DNA from 2 places in the Dyadobacter sp. BE31 genome. Region 1 is predicted to be linked to the other one. Evidence: riboswitches for the same ligand, from Rfam matches in the RefSeq annotation. Region 1 holds a riboswitch; the other holds the start of a gene.

What was found. A riboswitch is a leader RNA that binds a small molecule or an ion and turns the genes downstream of it on or off. The one in region 1 is predicted to bind cobalamin.
Region 2: another riboswitch for cobalamin. It lies ahead of J2Y43_RS00750 (hypothetical protein); the one in region 1 lies ahead of J2Y43_RS07525 (TonB-dependent receptor domain-containing protein).

What each region holds. Positions count from the first base shown of each region.
Region 1 covers NZ_JAVDXA010000001.1:1,789,257-1,794,581, reverse strand. The annotation lists gene J2Y43_RS07535 (hypothetical protein) at 1-363, shown strand, start outside; gene J2Y43_RS07530 (DUF5074 domain-containing protein) at 421-1,497, opposite strand; gene J2Y43_RS07525 (TonB-dependent receptor domain-containing protein) at 1,508-3,490, opposite strand; cobalamin riboswitch at 3,480-3,681, opposite strand; gene J2Y43_RS07520 (DMT family transporter) at 3,746-4,666, shown strand; gene J2Y43_RS07515 (glyoxalase superfamily protein) at 4,663-5,025, opposite strand; gene J2Y43_RS07510 (DUF255 domain-containing protein) at 5,126-5,325, shown strand, end outside.
Region 2 covers NZ_JAVDXA010000001.1:174,126-179,450, forward strand. The annotation lists gene J2Y43_RS00735 (cobaltochelatase subunit CobN) at 1-1,319, opposite strand, end outside; gene J2Y43_RS00740 (cobyrinate a,c-diamide synthase) at 1,316-2,701, opposite strand; gene J2Y43_RS00745 (hypothetical protein) at 2,742-2,906, shown strand; cobalamin riboswitch at 2,870-3,072, opposite strand; cobalamin riboswitch at 3,150-3,348, shown strand; gene J2Y43_RS00750 (hypothetical protein) at 3,450-4,103, shown strand; gene J2Y43_RS00755 (TonB-dependent receptor) at 4,106-5,325, shown strand, end outside.

The sequences.
Region 1 (5,325 bases):
TCGTACCAGCGCGAAAACTGGGTGGATGCCAAAAGAATGCTGAGCAAAGGCGTAAGCCTGCAAGGCGACAATGTACCGTTGCTGGTGGATCTGTCGACAGTTGAACTTAAACTGTACGCGATTACCAGCCGGAAAGAGGAGTTGGACGAGGCGTCTGCGTTACTGAAACACGCGGTTTCCATTGATTCTACTTACGCGCTGGGCCAGTATAATCTGGCATTGCTGCACTACAATCTAAATGAACTCGACAAGTCGTGGGAGCATTTGCACAAGGGCCGAACGCTGGACTTCACCCAATTGAACCTCGACTTTGTAGAACTTCTAAAAGCGAAGATGCCCGATCCGCAAGGGTTTTTCAAATGAAGTGGTATCATTCCAAAACAAAAAAAGTCTCCCAAGCGGGAGACTTTTTTTGTTTTACTATTGAAAGAAGAAGCCTGCTGGTGCGATGCCTACTTTGACAGAATCGACCAGACTTCCATCGGCGCGGTAACGAACCGCGTAGCCTGCCTGTGTATAGGACGGGCTCACGCCTGCGTAAAGCAGTCCTTGTGACGGATCAACCGCAAGTCCGTAGAATGGGCGGGGGATCAATGGGGTTACCATGGCGATCTGCGTATCGGTAATCGAGAATTTGTAGGTCCCTCCTTGCTCTTTACCTGCGTTGTCATACCCCGAAAGCACGAAGAAAATGGATTTCAGGTCATTGCTGAATGTAAAATTGCCGGGTGTTTTGGTACCGCCCGTCGCAATCGTTAGCGTTGCTTCGGTAACATTGGTTTCTGTATTAATGCGTAGCATTTTATCGCCGGCATTCACCCACAGTTTTCCGTTGGCATCAACACCAACCGGATTGGCAGCGCCTGATGTCGCAATAGGCGATGTCGCCTCATCGGAGGCTGTATTGATAATCGCCAGTTTGTTTCCGGCACCCCATTGCGTAGTTCCTACATAGAGCTTTCCATTGGCATAGGCCAGGTTTTCGGGACCATCGGCGATGTTGATTTTTTTGGTAACCTTTTTAGTGGTCAGGTCAATAACCGCGATATAGCCGGTCGAATATTTGCCGACGTCCGTTCCCCAGCACGAAACATAAGCTTTCCGGCCTGCGATCACGACTTCGCGGGGATTCTCTATATCCGGCGCACCAATGGTACCTTCGTCCTTGAAAGTGTACCGTTGTACGAACTGGACTTTGTCCTGACCGGCAGACATATTATCGACAAGAATAATACCCTGTTCTTCGGAAGCTGTGTAATCCTGCACGCCGCCCTTCAACGCCGTTCCGTTTGCCACCGCGAAAACATCGGCGGTTGCCGTATTGTTTTCCCGCGCGAAGTAGGAAATAGCACCGTTATTCTGGGAGAAATTACCCTCATTCATTACAAAAACACCGCTCACATAATCGCCCTTCGGAGCCGGGTCGCTTTGGTTACAGGACCATACCGCGAGGGTAGAGAAAACTACTGCTAATGAACTGGCTAACTGTCTTTTCATTTTCATTGATTTATTGAGAATCGTAACTAAAGGTTAAACTTACTGCAAAACTTCTTCCCGGCATCGCATTATTTCGGACATTTAAATAAAACGTGTCGGTAACATTGCGGACTTGCCCCTGCAAAACCAGCTTGAATTTGTAAAATGCAAAGGTTGTTTCGGCCAGCAGGTTCACCAGGCCATAACCGTCCAGAAACTGTGAATTATCGAAGGTTGTATAGCGCTTGCTCGCTGCCTGTAACTGCCCGGTAAGCTTCGTGTATTTGAACTGCACGAATGCGTTTGCATTAGCCGTATGTTCAGGTACAAACACCAATTGTTTGCCTACAATATCCTGTGAGTAATTGTCATAGGCTTTCTCCTGGCTGCTTTTGTTGAACGCATAACCCGCATCCAGTCCTGTTCTCCAGGGGCCGGTTTGGCGCTGATAACCCAGTTGCAATTCAATTCCCCTGGCAAGCACCTGTTGCAGATTTTCGACCCGGTAGTTTCTGGAAGGATTCCAGTAAGTCCAGTCTTTAATGCGGTTGTGATAAAAGGTTGCGGAGGTCCGTAATGTGCCGCCTAATGCTGCTTTAAAAGTCTGTTCAAGGCCGATTTCCTTGTTCCAACCCGTTTCCGGACGGATATCCGGGTTACCGAGGTCTTTCCAGTAACGTTCGTTCAAAGTGGGCACCCGGTAGCTGCGGCCATAGGAGCCTTTCAGTGTAAGATTGTAAAGCGCCTTTTGAATTAAACCATATTCCAGACCAACAGATGGTGTGAACGGTGGATTGAAACCCGTAACGAGCCCTTGCCGGAGGTTCACAGAAGCAGTGAGCCGGGCTGTCGGCTGCCAGCGGGTCAGAAGGAAAAAGTCCGTGCGGTTCTCGTGCACGGGGGCGAGCGCATACCCGGGCACGCGCGAGCGATAATGTGTCCATTCTCCCCCGGTTTTGACGGAGACCGGATTGGCCTTACCTCCCAGACTTAGCGTAAAGTCCTTTTCAATCCTTGAAGCGAACTTGTCAGTTACCGAATGGTCGGGGTGGGAGAGGTCGCCTTTGGCATAATCGATGATGTCGCGTACCCAGGCTGTGCGTAGCGTGAGCGTGCGTACCTGGTAGCGGACCATCGTGCGATAGGCGGTGGTACGGGTCATTTCACGGCCTTGTACATCGTCGGGCGTCAGCGTCAGTTTATTGTCGGTGAGCCAAACGTGCGCGGAAATTTCCTGGTCGTTTTGTGAGCGTAGGAACAGGTCCTGTACAATGCCCTTTTGAAAAGTTTCGGTAGGCAGGAGTGCATACGTGTTCCGGGTTGGCTTCGGGTAGTCGTTGTTCATCCTGCCATAGTAAAGTGCCGTTTTGCCGGAGAATGCCCACGCGTTGTTTAGCGGGAACGCATATCGGATATCCGTTCTGCTCTGATGGTTGTGGAAGCTTTCTCGTTGTCTGCCGTCAGACACGTAAAGCGGCGTGACCGATGCACGGCTGTCAAGCAAAATGCTCCCGCCGACGGCATCGGAGCCCACAATGCTGGCCGAGGAGCCATACTGAACCGAAAGCTGGTCGAAACCTGCTACTGGAATGGTAGAGAAGTCCGTTTGTCCAAGCGTGGGCGCATTGATATTGAGCCCGTTCCACAAAACGGCGGTATGGTTGGCGGAGGTGCCCCGGAACGACGCGGTGCTGAGCTGACCAGGTCCGTAATTTTTAAATGCAATAGGGGTATATGCGGACAAAATGTCGCCAATATTCTGATAGCGTACTTGCGCGAGCGAAGCGGAGTCGATGCGCTGGATTTTCAGGCCGCTCATGAATTTTTGTGGGACAAATCCCTTCACAATGACGGGGTCGAGGGCAATGGAGTCTTTTTGTGCATAAACCGGCAACGCCAGTGCAAAACTTGCCCATAACATCCAGTAACCCACAAATCTCCGGTCGGTAAACACTCTAAATCGCAAATGATTGGCGGTGATCTTCTGTTTTTCCTCCGAAAACGATCCGATCAAATGCTCTGGCAGGTCTCCTGGCTCGTCTTTCGCACCCGGAGCCTTCCCGTCGCAGGACAGTGGCATGAAGAATCGGGCACGTGTTGGCAGACTTACAGTTGCGGGGACAGCTTCCGGTACTAGCGGAATTCCCTATTAAGCCTAATCGCTGACTAGAAGCAGCTTATGGCACCAAGCGGGTGCAAAGGTAGGTATTTCCCCCGACTTTTCGTTGTCTGCGATAACCGCTATCTTTGCGGCAAATTCTGATTGCTTTTGGCCGCTTCTACTGAAAATTTCCCGACCGCATCCTCCCTGAAAGGCATTTACCTCATGCTGGGCGCCGCATTTTTTTTCTCGCTCACATCCGCGATCTCGAAATGGCTGGGGAGGGAATTTCATATCGTACAGCTGGTTTTTTTCAGAAATATCGTTGGGGTGGTTTTTATCATCAGCAGCATCTGGCAACGGCCGCTGAGGCAGGAAGGCGGAAAGTTGGGACTGCTTGTTTTCAGAGGAGTTGTAGGTACGTTGTCGCTCTACATGCTTTTTTATGCGATCCAGACGCTTGGGCTCGGCCGGGCCTCTACCTACCAATATACCTACCCTATTTTTCTGGCGCTTTTCTCCTGGCTGCTCATCGGCGAAACGCTGAATGGGAAGGAGTGGATGGCCATATTCGTCGGTTTTACCGGCATTTTGTTCGTTTTTCGTCCCGATTTGTCGTCGTCGCTGCGAGATAATGCATTAGGCTTGGGTAATGCGCTGCTGACGGCCATTTCTTACCTGTCGATCCGTCAACTCGGCGTCGTGTACGACACGCGCGCGATCATCCTTTCATTTATGCTTAGCGGGATTGTAATGCCTATTCTGTCGATGCTGGTCGGTACGTATTACCCCATGGAGCATTTGGATTTTCTGATAGGTACATTCAAATGGCCGGAGAATGCCTGGCAATGGTTGGGCTTTCTCGCATTAGGCCTTACCGCGCTTTTAGGCCAAAAAATGCTCACGCAATCATTTACCTACGATAAAGCGGGGCGTGTCGCAGCGGTGGGTTATTCCAATATCCTTTTTTCGGTATTGATCGGCTTTTTGATGGGAGAGGCTATTCCCACGCTTTCGATGCTAACGGGCATGCTGCTGATCATCACGGGCGGTATTCTGGTGTCTTTGGCCAAAACTAAAAAAGCTTAAAGCCGCTCATTGAATGCGAGGCGGTTCATGAACGGGTCGATTACCGTTACTGAAATGGCATTCCACGGCTCCTCTTCTAGCCCAGGGTGGTTGTATTTGTATTGTTTTTCATTCAGCTCGCGGTGAAAATCCTGCACGCCAGTGCATTCGATGAAGATTTTGGCGCCGGGTGTGCAATCGCCGTGATGTTCTGAAAGGTGAAGTGTGACGCCACCACGTGAAACTTGCATGTAAAGTGGTGCATCGTCGGAAAAGCGGTGTTCCCAATCGACCGTGAAGCCAAGCCAGCCGATGTAAAATTCCCGTGCTTTGGTTTCGTCAAAAATGCGTAAAATTGGGATGACTTTGCTGGCTTCCATGTTATTGTGTTTTAAGGCTTAGACCGGACGCTTCATTCTAGACTCCACGCGATGATTTGTGCATGAGATTTGTTTAAGAGAAGAAATCTAAAAAATTACCATGAAACGACTCCTGTCATCACTGATAATATTTCCCGCAATGCTGGTATTGCTCGCCGGGTTCAAGACTGATACCGGTAAGAAGCGCGCGGCTGCCGAAGGTATTCAATGGCTGACCATTGAAGAAGCATACGCCAAAATTCAGAAAGAGCCCCGCAAAATCCTGATTGACGTCTACACCGACTGGTGCGGATGGTGCAA
Region 2 (5,325 bases), 1.6 Mb from region 1:
CGCGACGACGATTCCCACGGCCCACGTCCCATACCGCTCGTGATCGCCTGCAAAACCGGCACATTCAGGTCGAGTAATGCCCGGGAGGGGTCGCTCCCCTGTCCTACCGGCTGAATATCTGTCATGGCAAACGAAATCGTATTGACCAGCACATCGATTCCCATGCCCGCACCCGGTTCGAAAAACTCAAATGCAAGCGGCTTTCCGGTTTCGGTATTAACCGATTTGAGCGAAGATGTGAATACCGGCAGCACATTCACGCCACGTTCTTCGAGCGCGCGAATCATCGCATCCACAAACTGGGTATTCCCGCTCAGCCAATGCGCCCTGTAAAAGGTAATGCCCACCGTCACCAGGGCAGGGTTGCGGTATTTCAGCCAGTCGGATGGATCGGCAAATTCGGGCAAATCGGGATGGTAAATACCTTGCTCGGGCAAACTCACGGGAGCCTCCGCCCCGAAACCGGTCATCAGCAAATGATCCGAAAGGTAGCTCAGGAGCGAAATCAGGTTACTGTAACCTCCTGCCTGCAAATAGGCCAGGGTTTCATACAAAATGTCAGGCGAAACCGTTGATACTGCGGCAAATTCGGGGTTCAGCTCTCCGGTACCGCTCACCACGATCAGATGTTGGCCCCGCTGCCCGGCCAGTTTTACCAGCTCATTAAACCCGGGAATGCTGCTGAGCCGCCCATGAATGCGGATGACGATAATTTTCGCCTCTGCGATCTCACGCTGCAACAGCTGCTGCATCTGCTCCTCGCTTTTGATCGCCATCAGGCTGATGCCCGTCGTTTTGGGAAAATCATCCGGCAGGAGTTGCATCGCGCGGTCGAGCGTGAGCAGATCCGTGTCCGCGTGTGTGAGGAACACGATACCGTCAGTGGGAATGGCAGTTTGCCCGAGTTCAGTAGCTGTTTCGGAGCCTTTCCAGGTATAAAATTGAAATACATATTCGGCCAGGTCCGAAGGCGGCACCAGGTAGCGGTCGGCCTTTACCATGCTTTCGATGTAGTCGAAAATCGCGATGATCTGCCATTCGTAATTAATGGAATGGAACCACACCGAATGCCCGTCAAACAACAACGTTACTACATTTGCCAGCGTACACGGGCCCAGACAACCGCCTTTGGTCATATGCACCACATTCCGCAGCTTCCGCCTCAGCCATTCATTTTTGTACAATTCCACGGGAATAGGCGCATACCCGCGATCGACACGCCCGCAGCAGCAGGCATTGTAGCAATAGGAAAGATGCCCGCGCCGCTGCACGAGGTTAATGGACTTTCCGTCGGACCGGGTAACACGCTGGCGTTTCATTGCGGGCTGTCAGCTTTCGGCTGTCGGCCGTCGGCTTTTTTTGTGGTTTTGTTGATGAGGTGTTGAACAAACTCAGGCTTGTCGGCCCAGTAGAAGTGGGCATAACTGGCAAAGGTATTTTTCGCTCTAAAAAATTGTGTACCGACAGGTATACCCCTTGCATTGGTCATTGTTGCAAGCGGCGCCTGCACAAATGGCTCTTTCAGTGAAGAGTAATGGAATTCGTGGCCTCTGATTTCCAGGCCATCCCAATGCATGACCCGGTAGCCGAGCGTCATTTTCGAATGCCGGATCGTCGTCAACAGGTCTAGTGCACCTACCACCTTAAATGCATTACCTTCGCCGTCGGTGATTTCCCTGCCCAGGTACATCAGCCCGCCGCATTCCGCGTAGGCCAGTCCGCCATTTGCGCAGTAGTTCCGGATGCTTTCCAGCATCGTTTGATTGCCCGACAATTGCCTTGCAAATAGCTCGGGATATCCGCCCGGCAGGTACAGAAAGTCGGTTTCAGGCAAAGCCCGGTCGTGCAGAGGGCTGAACCACTGCACTTCTCCGAAGGCGCGTAAGCATGCTATATTCTGGTGATACAAGAATGAAAATGCCTCATCTTTCGCGACGGTAATGCGCAGGTTTCGGGGATTATTTTGAAGGTATGATTGATTTTCCCGACTTAAAACCGGCTTATTTTCATCATTGCTACTCACGGCAGTAAGTTCCAGCAACCTTTCCAGGTTAACTGTCCGCGGGATAATCTCTGCCAGCTTTTGGACAATCTGTTCGTAATCGGTTTCGGCCGATATATGCAGCCCCAAATGCCGGGATGGAATATTCAGTTCCTCGTTTTTAGGCAAATACCCCAGTGCTTCCACGCCGGCATCGACACATGCGTCCTGCAAAAACCGGTAATGCGATTCGGTGTTCACAAAGTTGAATATGGCCCCCACCACGCGGATGCCCGGATAAAAGTTCTTCAACCCGTAAATCAACGGAGCTGCCGAATACGCCATCGACCGCGCATTGATCACGAGCACTACCGGTATATCCAGTAGGGCCGCGATCTCCGCGCTGCTGCCCTTCATTTTATCGGCCCCGTCGAAAAGCCCCATCACGCCCTCGGTTACACTCACGTCCGCGCGGGACGCATAACGCTCGTACACCTCACGCATATGTGCTTCCGAGGCCATAAAAGTATCCAGGTTCAGCCCTGGCCGCCCGGCCGCTGTACCGTGGTGGATCGTGTCGATATAATCCGGCCCGCATTTGAACGCCTGCACTTCAAGCCCTCGGTCCCGCAGCGCACGCAGCAGCCCCAGGGTCAGCGTAGTCTTCCCCGAATTGCTCGATGGCGCGGATATCAGGAAACTGGATTTTGGAGCAGACATCTTTCAACAATCGGTGAATTGGAAGTTCTGACAACTTCAAATGCATTCGACAGTAAAAGAAAACAGAAAGGAATTCCCCGGCAGCAACGCGCCAGGCGAGCGTCGTACCGCAAAACGGGTGAAAACCGACGAATATCCAAACCAGACCCTGCTTCATACCGCGAAAGCATTGTCAACAAGGAAAAGGATGGGTGTTCTGGCTTAGGTCAATGATTGAATGAGTGAATGATAGAATGATTGAATAGTAAATATTCGGTCATTCGGTCATTCGGTCATTCAGACATTATCACCTCACAGTTGCGCGACAGCTCGTGGATTTACACGATTCCCCCGGAATGCGTTGATACGCAATCCCTTTTCCTGTTGGAGAAGTATGTTAAAGAACTTTTAATGCTGCAAAGTTAGCGGTATTCGGCTATTTTTCTGGCTTATCTCCGACAAAAACACCTAGCTTTGCATATTCATTGGTTCGCGCCTCCGGCGTGATTAAAAGGGAATCCGGTGCAAATCCGGAGCAGTACCCGCTGCTGTAAGTTCACGAAACGATGTTCTTGTTAGATGTCACTGGGAGATAATTCAATCATTCCTCCCGGGAAGGCGCAAGAGCTGAACGAGCCAGAAGACCTGCCGTTGAATGATCCGGTTTTGCTTTCGGGAAGAAAGGCAAGAGGAAGCGGCAGGCTGCGTTGCGGCCAGGCTAGTCCCTGCATTCTCCCATAAGTTATCTGTTAATTTATGCGGAAACCCAATGATTCACTATTTACTTATTGATTCTCTGCTCCTTGGCGTGCAGCATTCCTTCGAACCCGACCATATGGCTGCGGTTTCGGTTCTGGCGACAGAAGAGAACGAGGCCCAACGAAGCCCGGCCCAACGAGGTCCATCCCTCCGATGGAAACTCATCTGGCGGTCCTCGCACTGGGCGCTGGGGCATTCTCTTACGCTGATTTTATTCGCCATTTTGGTGCTTTTGCTCAAATCGACGATGTCGCTGCACATTGCCGACCAGGTTGAGCTACTCGTAGGCCCGCTGATGATCTGGCTCGGTCTTATGGCGATCCGCCGGAATTTCAGAACCGAAAAACCTGCATCGGCACCGGCCGAACGCAAGGTAAGCCGCTCGTTCTGGGTGGGCATGGTGCATGGCCTTGCGGGTACAGGCGGAGCGTGCGCGGTAGCGCTTACACTTGCCGCGCGTGACGCCATGACAGCCGTTTGGATCATTGTACTGCAAAGCATCGGCATTATTCTCTCCATGTCGGCATACGGCTATTTTTTTGCCTTTTCCATCGGCCGTTTTGCCGGAAAGCGCGAACGTTTTCTGATGATCGTCAACTACGCGGTCGGTGCATTCTCCATCCTGATCGGCGCGATAACTCTCTTTGAATCATTTCAATTTTAACAATGCATATTTCATTCTACCGCCCCGCCCGCATTTCCGCCAGCGGACTGATTCTTTCCATCCTCGCCATTTCAGCGCTGCCCACCTCGACGGTATTAGCCCAGGAAAGCATCACCGATTCTTCCGGTAAAAAACTGCTCGACCCGGTCGTGGTAACCGCCACCCGTTTTGAAACAAAAAAAGAAAAGATCGCTCAAAAACTGAATATTATCTCGAAAGAGGATATTCAAATGACGCCGTCCAACGACCTGACCGACATTGTCCGAAAAACGGCCGCGGTGGATGTAATCCAGTATCCCAATTTGTCTTCCGGAATCGGCATCAGGGGCTTTCGTCCGCAGTTTTCAGGGTTAAATCAAAGGACGTTACTACTTATCGACGGCCGCCCGGCGGGCGCTACCAACCTTTCGCAGATCAATTTGAACGGCGTAGAACGGGTTGAAGTACTGAAAGGACCCGCATCGTCATTGTACGGCTCGCAGGCCATGGGCGGGGTGATCAACGTCATTACCCAACGCTCCAAAGGTACGCCAGGCGGTAATGCATACCTGGAATACGGAAGTTTCAAGACATTACAGGCCGGCCTCAATACCGGCGGGAATATCACTTCCAAATTGGATTATGACCTTTCATTCAGCTATCTGGAAAGGTCCAAAGATTACAAAATCGGGGAGGACAACTGGCTCCGCAATGCATTTGGCTACAAACATGCGCAGAAAAACTATACCGATCGCCCAGCCGTTGAAACCGACGAAACAACCGGCGACGGCAACCGGCGGCCATTCACGAAGCTGCATTATTTTTCAGGTGCTTTGAGGCTGGGCTATCAGATCAACGATCGCTGGCGCGTGGATGTACGCGGGGAGCAATTCCAGGCGCGGGATGTGGAATCGCCGGGTGAACTGTCCTCCGGAAGTACAGAAGCCAGTACCAAGGATGTCGATCGCCAGGCACTCGATGTCTCATTGACCGGGCAAATCGGGCAACACAACCCGAGTGTGAAAGTCTATGCCTCGGAAGAAAACACCAGAAACTACACCCAGAATGTATCCGGCAAGCCGGTGATACCGTTCCGTTCCGCGCAGGGACATAATGCCTGGAAGGGTGTACAGGTGAAAGACGTCTGGAAACTAGGTCGCCATTCGGTAATACTGGGCTACGACTATCTTAATGCATCCACCAACAGCCGCCGCTGGACCAACGATACCACCGAACGTGCTCC